One region of the Weizmannia acidilactici genome, then DNA from elsewhere that is predicted to be linked to it. Evidence: riboswitches for the same ligand, from Rfam matches in the RefSeq annotation. Region 1 holds a riboswitch; each other region holds the start of a gene.

Region 1 (2,199 bases):
CAGGCGAAGGGATTACGCTGGAAATCATGAAAGCTACCCTTGATTTTCTTGTCAATAAAATTGATTATGATGTCCCGGCGCAAAATTTAAACATTCCGCTGAATAAAATCCCGACATTGCCGGAAAGCGGTTTTATCATACAAAATGTGAAAAAGAAAACGCCTGCCGTTTAATGGCGGGCGCTTTCTTTAAATCCGTCCAGTTTAGTCGTCGCTTCCCCAAATGCCGAGGATTTGCAAAATGTTAATAAACAGGTTTACAAAATCCAAATACAAATTTAAAGCCAAAAGCGGAACCATTTCCTCCGTTATACTGTGGTGCTTCATTTGGTTAAAGTCATATACAATATACAAGGAAAAAACAATTGCACCAATAAAGGAACACGCCAGCAGGCCGGTTGGAGTAAGCGGGCTGAAAATGCTGAAAATCCCGATGAAAATGAGCGCCAGCAATGCAACGAGCAATGCCGTGCTTAAAAAGCCGAGGTCCCTTTTTGTAACCGCGCCGATTGTACCCATGACGGCAAAAATGCCAAAGGTGGAACCGAAAGCGAGCAGTACCACTTCAGCTCCGGCCACGGATGCATAATAAGCAACGACAGGGTACGTCGTAATGCCGGATATAAACGTAAACGCATAGACAAATAAATAGCCGACGCTCTTCCGCCTTCTCAGCCAAAAAGCGGCAATGATCATGGCCACTTCCGCAACCATCAGCGGCATCATTAACCCCGGCGGCACGAATCTTCCCGTATATAAACCTGCTGTCGCAAACAGCAGCGAAACGGCAAATACCCAGAGCACTTTCTGGAACATCGACCTTTGCCTTGTTTGTAAGGCCTCCATAAAATCCCTCCTCTTTACTTACTATTTATTATATTTTTAACCGGCCCTATATTTCAATCTTTTGTACCCAATTTTACCGCCTATATTTTTAAAATTAAACTAATTTTCATCTTGACAAAATCACTTAAAACATTTAAAATGATAGTAAATTAAATAATTTTAAAAAAATTCTTATCCAGAGAGGTGGAGGGACTGGCCCTTTGAAGCCTCGGCAGCGGTCTTTTTGAAGAACTGTGCCAATTCCAGAAAGCAAATTGCTTGAAGATAAGAAGAGTATCGGTTTCATTTCGCATCCTAACCTCTTCTTATGCCAAGAAGAGGTTTTTTTATTGCACGGCCGTACATAAAAGCAATTTCTTTCTGCGCACAGCAGCCGGTTTAAAAAATTTGCAGAAAGAGGGAAAAACAATGACAACAAAAACCATTGCGAAAGCACCATTTAAAGCAGACCATGTAGGGAGTTTACTTCGGCCACAAAGAATCCATGAGGCCAGAAAAAAATTTCAAGAAGGAACCATTACTGCGGCGGAATTAAGAACAATTGAAACGGAAGAAATTAAACGAATTGTTGATAAACAAATTGAAATTGGACTAAAAGCTGTTACCGATGGCGAGTTTAGACGGAGATTTTGGCATACGGATTTCATGGAACATTTAAACGGGGTAGAAGGTTACATCCCTGAACATGGTTATCGATTTGTCGGTGTTGAAACAGAAGCATATGATGTCCGTGTAACCGGAAAAGTTTCCTTTAATCCTGATCATCCACATTTGAAAGACTTTATAGAGTTTAAAGAAATTGTTGGTGATCGAGCGATTGCAAAAATGACCATCCCAAGTCCAAACCAATTTTTCAATGCAGGCATTCGCAATGAAGAAATTTATCCGGATATTGAAGAATATGCAAAAGATATCATTCAAGCTTACCGGGATGCAATCAAAGCTTTTTATGATGCCGGTTGCCGTTACTTGCAGCTTGATGATGTCTATGTTGCCGGCCTTTGTTCACCAAAACTTCCATTTTCCGACAGTGAATTGGAAAGAGAAAAATTAATCGACCTGGCTTTACGGGTTGCAAATGGTGTTCTTGAAGGCAAACCGGCAGACCTGGTTGTTACAACCCATCTATGCCGCGGAAACTACCAATCGACTTGGGCTTTTGAAGGACCATATGATAAGATTGCTCCCAGTTTCTTTGCAAAAGAAAAAGTGGACGGGTTCTTCCTTGAATACGATGATGAACGTTCCGGCGGCTTTGAACCGTTAAAATATGTTCCGGAAGGCGGCCCGAGAGTCGTGCTCGGGATTTTCACCTCCAAAAAAGGCGAACTTGAAGACAAAGAAACCATCAAAG
Region 2 (2,199 bases), on a different contig from region 1:
GATCGGCCGTTATCCGATTGCGCTGCTTTCGGTGAGAATGGATCCGGTTCTCGTAGATGCCAATGTCCACCCTGCAAAGCTTGAAGTGCGTCTCAGCAAAGAAAAAGAGCTTTGCCAAATCATTTCGGAAACGATCAAAGCCGCATTTAAGAAGCAGGAATTGATCCCTACCGGCATGATCCGGGCAGCGGAGAAGCCAAAGCAGGAGCAGGTTTCATTCCGGCTTGACCATCTGCCGGAAAAAGAGGGGCCGAAAAATGTGGAAGCCCCCGTAAAACCAAGTTTTCCGATTTATTCGCATAAAGATGCTTTGCTGCCCGAACAAGAAATGAAAAAACTGTATATGCCGAACCCTGGACAAAGTCCGGAAACTCCTTCTCCGCTTTCAAAGCCGCCAGAGGATCCGGTTTTTCCGGAAACGGTCCGGGAAACGGATACGGCATTCGATTATAAAGAAGCAGAACAGACGATTGCCGTTGAGAATCCGGCGCCGCGCGTTCCGCCAATGTATCCGATCGGCCAGATGCACGGCACATATATTTTCGCGCAAAATGAAAACGGCCTGTACATCATTGACCAGCACGCCGCCCAGGAAAGGGTCAAATACGAATATTTCCGCGAAAAAGTGGGAGAGGTCAAAAAAGAACTGCAGGATATGCTTGTGCCACTGACGCTTGAATACTCGACGGACGAGGCGATTAAAATTCAGGAAAACCTTGATGCGCTGAAAGAAGTCGGCGTTTTTTTGGAACCGTTCGGGCATAACAGCTTTATCGTCCGTTCGCATCCGACATGGTTCCCGAAAAACGAGGAAAAAGAAGTCATTGAAGAAATGATTGAACAGGTCCTTTTGGTGAAAAAAGTGGATATCAAAAAATTGCGCGAAGAAGCGGCCATCATGATGAGCTGCAAAGGCTCGATTAAGGCAAACCGGCACTTGCGCAATGACGAAATCCAGGCGCTTCTGGACGCCCTCCGGATGTCGTCCGACCCGTTCACATGCCCGCACGGTCGCCCGATTATCATTCATTACTCGGTTTACGATCTTGAGAAGATGTTTAAGAGGGTGATGTAGTTTGAGCAAAATCCCCTTATGAAATTGGGGGAGGATATTAAATCGCACTTGACACATCGGATTAATATGCATATAATAAAACCAACATACATTTACATCGATTAACTTATCCAGAGAGGTGGAGGGATTGGCCCGATGAAACCTCAGCAACCGGCCTGCACGGCACGGTGCTAATTCCAATAAGCCTGAGGCTTTGAAGATAAGTTGAGGTGACATGCCCATTTGAAGAACCCCTCTTCTTATTTTTGAAGCGGGGTTTTATTTTTAAATAAAAGGAGCGATACAAATGGGCAATATAAAAGACAGGGAATTGGCAGCTGAAAAAAGGAGGAATGAACTGATTGACCGGCTGATTGCCTTCCATATTTATAAAAAAGGAGGGAAGCACCTGTTTGAACTCACGCTTCACGAACTTGAACAGGAATACCGGCATATCCAATCGCAGGTGCATCCCCACAGCGGCTGGGAATCGATCCATTGGAAACGGAAAAAATAAACCGGAAAGGTCATTTTAAATCCTGTTCCCTTAGGCGGTCAACCGTTCCATTTCAAAATAGGCGGCATTGAGCTGCCTGTGCGTTTCGGAAATTCCTTTTTCCTCCAAGGTATTTCCCGCGGATTTTATAATAAGAACGCGGGTTGAACCATTTATGCCCTTTTTCACAATCTCGCCTCCTTTCATTCAGCTGCCCATAGTGTTGCCGTAAAAACGGGAAATATCCGGCGGAAATGGAGACGTTTTAATCGGAGAACGAAGCATCTTTGCCTTTTTGGAGCATGTACAGCTGGTATTCATAAATGAGCTTGTCCAGGAGCTGGCTCTGGCGGATGGTTTCCGGGTGGTTAAAACCTTTTTGCACGGCAAATTGCATCATCTTTTTCCGGATTATGTTGATGTTGCGGGACAAATTAGAAGTTTTTTGGTTTGGTTTACGGTTGTTTTTTGGCATACAAACGTTCCTTTCCGGAAATATGGGGGGAAACAATTAAGCAAAAATTTTCACGGAGCGGGACAATCAGATCCGTTTTGGAGAATGTTTGCGGATTGGAAAGAGGCTATTCTTCGGATCGGCCGAGAGGAATTTCGTCATGATCGGGATGGATGACGCACCCAATCAAAAGAA
Region 3 (2,199 bases), on a different contig from region 1:
GAAACCGGTTGCAATGCTCCGTATCCAGGATTTGACGAGGCTGGGGCTATAGCGGATGGCGAAGATCAAATGCATTGTAATGGACGTGGACGGCGTGCTGACGGACGGGCGTCTCATCATGGAGGAAGACGGGCAGGAATGGAAAGCGTTCCACAGCATGGACGGGTTGGGCATCACGCTGGCAAAATCGGCCGGTATCCGGTTCGCCATCATTACAGGGCGTAAATCGGGCATTGTCAGCCGCCGGGCAAAAGAACTCGGGATTGATGAAGTGCACCAGGGGATCCGCGACAAGTTCACCGTTTTTACGGAACTTGTTTCGCGGTTCGGCCTGTCTTTTGATGAAACCTGTTATATCGGCGATGATTTGAACGACCTTATGATCATGCGTGAAGCCGGTTTTTCGTGCGCACCAAGGAATGCGGCCAAATGGGTCAAACAGGAAGCTGATTATGTCACAGAAAAAAACGGCGGGGAAGGTGCAGTCCGCGAAGTCATCGATTTGATTTTGTCCAGGCAGTATGATTATGAAAAACTCGCCCTGCATTTTTTATACGAAAAAGTGGAGTTAAAACAGTAAGACAAAAGAAAATTTTTTCATAAAAAAGCTTGACGAATCCAAAAAAATGGTATAATTTTAATGAAAAGTATAAATATTATAGTTCTTATCAAGAGAGGTGGAGGGAATGGCCCAATGAAGCCTCAGCAACCTTCAATGCGCATGTACATTGAAAAGGTGCTAAGTCCAGCAAGTTATGGAACCATAACTTGAAAGATAAGAAGAACGGCTGAGTGTTAATAAAAAGCAAAAGTCTTCTTCTTATTGGAGAAGGCTTTTTTATTTACCATTTGAAGGAGTGTCAAGCATGTACCATACGGAAACGAAACTTGCACAGATCGGAAACCGCAGCGAAGACAGGACAGGCGCCGTCAACCCTCCTGTATATTTTTCTACCGCTTACCGCCATGAAGGGATCGGGCAGTCGACCGGATATGACTACTCCCGCACCGGCAATCCGACAAGGCAATTGCTCGAAGAAACGATTGCGGATCTGGAAGGGGGAGACCGGGGATTTGCCTGCAGTTCCGGCATGGCTGCGATTTTCACCGTTTTGTCTTTATTCCAATCCGGCGATGAATGGATTGTGAGTGATGATTTATACGGCGGTACATACCGCTTGCTCGAGCAGGGCTATAAAAAATGGGGGTTGTGTTGTAAGTATGTAAACACTTGCCATCCGGAAAATATAGAGAAGGAAATCACCCCGAAAACAAGAGCCATTTTTCTCGAAACTCCGACCAATCCCCTCATGCAGCAGACCGATATTGCCGCGGTTGCTGAAATCGCCAAAAAATACGGGATTTTGCTGATTGTTGACAATACCTTTTATACCCCTCTTTTGCAGCAGCCGATCAAACTTGGCGCAGACATTGTCATCCACAGCGCGACAAAATATTTGGGCGGGCATAACGATGTGCTTGCCGGCCTGATTGTCGCAAAAGGGGAAGAGATTTGCGAACAACTCGCCCTTTACCATAACGGCGCCGGCGCCACGCTCAGCCCGTTTGACTCGTGGCTTTTAATGCGCGGCATGAAAACATTGGCTTTAAGGATGGAAAAGCATGAAAAAAATGCAAAAGCTGTAGCGGAATTTCTGAACGGGCATCCGGATGTGGACGATGTGCTTTATCCGGGGAGAGGCGGGATGCTGTCTTTCCGGATCAAGGATGAGGCATGGGTTGATCCGTTCTTAAGGGGCCTGTCTTTGATCACGTTTGCGGAAAGCCTCGGCGGGACGGAAAGTTTTATCACCTACCCGGCAACGCAGACGCATGCCGACATTCCGGAAGAAAAACGGATCCAATCGGGCGTTGACAACCGGCTGCTCCGCTTTTCGGTCGGGATTGAAGATGTGCGCGATTTAATCGCAGATATTGAAAAAGCTTTTGCCAAAATCCATGAAGGGGTGCAAGTGCGATGACAAACGCTTATTCTTTTCAAACAAAGCTTTTACATAACAGCCATAAAATCGACCCGGCAACCGGAGCAGTAAGCGTGCCGATCCAGCATGCTTCGACTTACCACCAGTTCGATGTGGATCATTTCGGGAAATACGATTACAGCCGTTCGCTCAATCCGACAAGGGAGGCGCTTGAAGATGTGATCGCGGAACTTGAGGGGGGCGTGAGAGGCTTTGC
Region 4 (2,199 bases), on a different contig from region 1:
GTTCATCATCGCCCACAAGCGCGCGGTCCGGGTCTGCTGACAAAGTCGTTTTCCCGGTTCCGGACAAACCGAAAAACAGCGCCGTATCGCCATTTTTACCGGTATTTGCGGAACAGTGCATGGAAAGGATGCCTTTTTGCGGCAGCAAATAATTCATAATAGAAAAGATGCTTTTTTTCATTTCACCGGCATATTCCGTTCCGCCGATTAAAATGATGCGCCGTTCAAGCGAAATGATGATAAAGACTTCGGAATGCGTACCGTCTGTAGCCGGGTCAGCTTTGAACAGCGGCGCGGACAAAATGGTGAATTGCGCCTCGTGTTCCTGCAGTTCCTTCGCGTCCGGCCGGATAAACAATTGGTGCGCAAATAAATTATGCCAGGCGAACTCGTTCACGACCTGGATCGGAAGGCGGCTGGAAGGATCGGCACCTGCAAATCCTTTAAACAGAAAAATCTCGTTTCTGCTTTTTAAATACTGCACCATTTTTTTGTAAAGCTTGTTGAACACTCCGACAGAGATCGGCTGGTTGGCATTTCCCCAGTCGATGCGGCTTTTTGATTCGGAGTCGACAACGATAAATTTGTCTTTCGGCGATCTTCCCGTATATTTTCCCGTTACAGCGGAAACGGCCCCGGTAGAGGTCAGCACCGCTTCTTTCCTTACTAATATTTTTTCCATTAATTGTGGTACGGAAAGCTGAGTGCGTACATTTTTCCCCGAAAGCAAAAGTTTTAAATCATCAGAAGTGCCAATAAGATCCATTTCGATAAACCGCCCCTTTGAAAATCTTATTCTATCTTGTAAACGATATTAGTATAACATATTTATTTGATTGTCACATACTTGTGATTGAAATATGTGATGAAATAGGAAAGAAAGGGAAACAGGCTTTTTGATCGTGGAAACTTCCCGCAGACAATGAAAAAACATTGACACTGGCCGGTAAATTGCGTATGATTTTACTTTGAACGGATACTCTTATCCCGAGCTGGTGGAGGGACGGGCCCAATGAAACCCAGCAACCCGCCGCTGGAACAGGCGATGCGCTCGCAACGCAGCCGCCGCTTTAACTTCCAGGCAAAGGTGCTAACCTGCAGCAAGGAAAGGATTCCTTGAACGATAAGAGTGAAAGGCGCGATAAGCAATAGTCAAAACCTTTCCACTCTCCCATTGGTCGGAAAGGTTTTTATTATTGGCCGCTTTATTTCCTATAGGTATACTTGGAATTTGATATTTAATTTTGAGCCTGACATAATAAGGGTAATGAGTACCGTTAAAGAGGATAAAAACAGCAACCCATTTAAGGAGGAAAAGTGAATGTCAAAAAGACGGCATTTGTTCACATCGGAATCGGTCACGGAAGGCCATCCTGATAAAATTTGCGACCAGATTTCCGATGCAATTTTGGATGCAATTCTGGCAAAAGACCCGAATGCCCGCGTCGCCTGCGAAACTTCAGTTACAACCGGCCTTGTGCTTGTTACGGGGGAAATTTCCACGAATACATATGTGGACATTCCAAAAGTGGTGCGGCAAACGATTAAAGAAATCGGTTATACACGCGCGAAATTTGGATTTGATGCCGAAACGTGCGCGGTGCTGACTTCGATTGACGAACAGTCCGAGGATATCGCGCGGGGTGTCAACCAGGCACTGGAAGCGCGCGAAGGCCAGATGAGCGATGAAGAAATTGAAGCGATCGGGGCAGGCGACCAGGGCTTAATGTTCGGTTTTGCCTGCAATGAGACGGAAGAACTGATGCCGCTGCCGATCTCGCTCGCCCATAAGCTGGCGCGCCGCCTTGCCGAACTCCGTAAAAAGGAAGTACTTCCGTATCTGCGCCCGGATGCGAAAACGCAGGTGACCGTTGAATATGATGAAAACAATAAACCTGTCCGCATCGATACAATTGTCATCTCCACACAGCACAATCCGGACGTCAGCCTTGAGCAGATTCAGGCAGATATGAAAAAGCATGTCATCGAACCGGTCGTGCCTGCCCATCTCCTTGATGCGGACACGAAATATTTCATTAACCCGACCGGCCGTTTTGTGATCGGCGGACCGCAGGGGGATGCCGGTTTGACCGGCCGCAAAATTATTGTAGACACGTACGGCGGCTATGCCCGCCACGGCGGCGGCGCATTCTCCGGAAAAGACCCGACGAAAGTGGACCGTTCCGCTACCTATGCAGC

What was found. A riboswitch is a leader RNA that binds a small molecule or an ion and turns the genes downstream of it on or off. The one in region 1 is predicted to bind S-adenosylmethionine.
Region 2: another riboswitch for S-adenosylmethionine. It lies ahead of GBH70_RS00655 (Fur-regulated basic protein FbpA); the one in region 1 lies ahead of GBH70_RS03050 (5-methyltetrahydropteroyltriglutamate--homocysteine S-methyltransferase).
Region 3: another riboswitch for S-adenosylmethionine. It lies ahead of GBH70_RS14065 (methionine biosynthesis PLP-dependent protein); the one in region 1 lies ahead of GBH70_RS03050 (5-methyltetrahydropteroyltriglutamate--homocysteine S-methyltransferase).
Region 4: another riboswitch for S-adenosylmethionine. It lies ahead of metK (methionine adenosyltransferase); the one in region 1 lies ahead of GBH70_RS03050 (5-methyltetrahydropteroyltriglutamate--homocysteine S-methyltransferase).

The regions. Positions count from the first base shown of each region.
Region 1 covers NZ_BKZR01000005.1:74,439-76,637, forward strand. The annotation lists gene cypC (CYP152 family fatty-acid peroxygenase CypC) at 1-173, shown strand, start outside; gene GBH70_RS03045 (Bax inhibitor-1/YccA family protein) at 204-845, opposite strand; SAM riboswitch class I at 1,014-1,116, shown strand; gene GBH70_RS03050 (5-methyltetrahydropteroyltriglutamate--homocysteine S-methyltransferase) at 1,254-2,199, shown strand, end outside.
Region 2 covers NZ_BKZR01000001.1:133,529-135,727, forward strand. The annotation lists gene mutL (DNA mismatch repair endonuclease MutL) at 1-1,075, shown strand, start outside; SAM riboswitch class I at 1,179-1,281, shown strand; gene GBH70_RS00655 (Fur-regulated basic protein FbpA) at 1,362-1,571, shown strand; gene GBH70_RS16570 (hypothetical protein) at 1,602-1,739, opposite strand; gene GBH70_RS00660 (aspartyl-phosphate phosphatase Spo0E family protein) at 1,816-2,025, opposite strand; gene GBH70_RS16575 (hypothetical protein) at 2,132-2,199, opposite strand, start outside.
Region 3 covers NZ_BKZR01000046.1:19,888-22,086, reverse strand. The annotation lists gene GBH70_RS14075 (KpsF/GutQ family sugar-phosphate isomerase) at 1-52, shown strand, start outside; gene GBH70_RS14070 (KdsC family phosphatase) at 56-580, shown strand; SAM riboswitch class I at 663-782, shown strand; gene GBH70_RS14065 (methionine biosynthesis PLP-dependent protein) at 867-1,982, shown strand; gene metC (cystathionine beta-lyase) at 1,979-2,199, shown strand, end outside.
Region 4 covers NZ_BKZR01000003.1:77,996-80,194, reverse strand. The annotation lists gene pckA (phosphoenolpyruvate carboxykinase (ATP)) at 1-766, opposite strand, end outside; SAM riboswitch class I at 980-1,130, shown strand; gene metK (methionine adenosyltransferase) at 1,322-2,199, shown strand, end outside.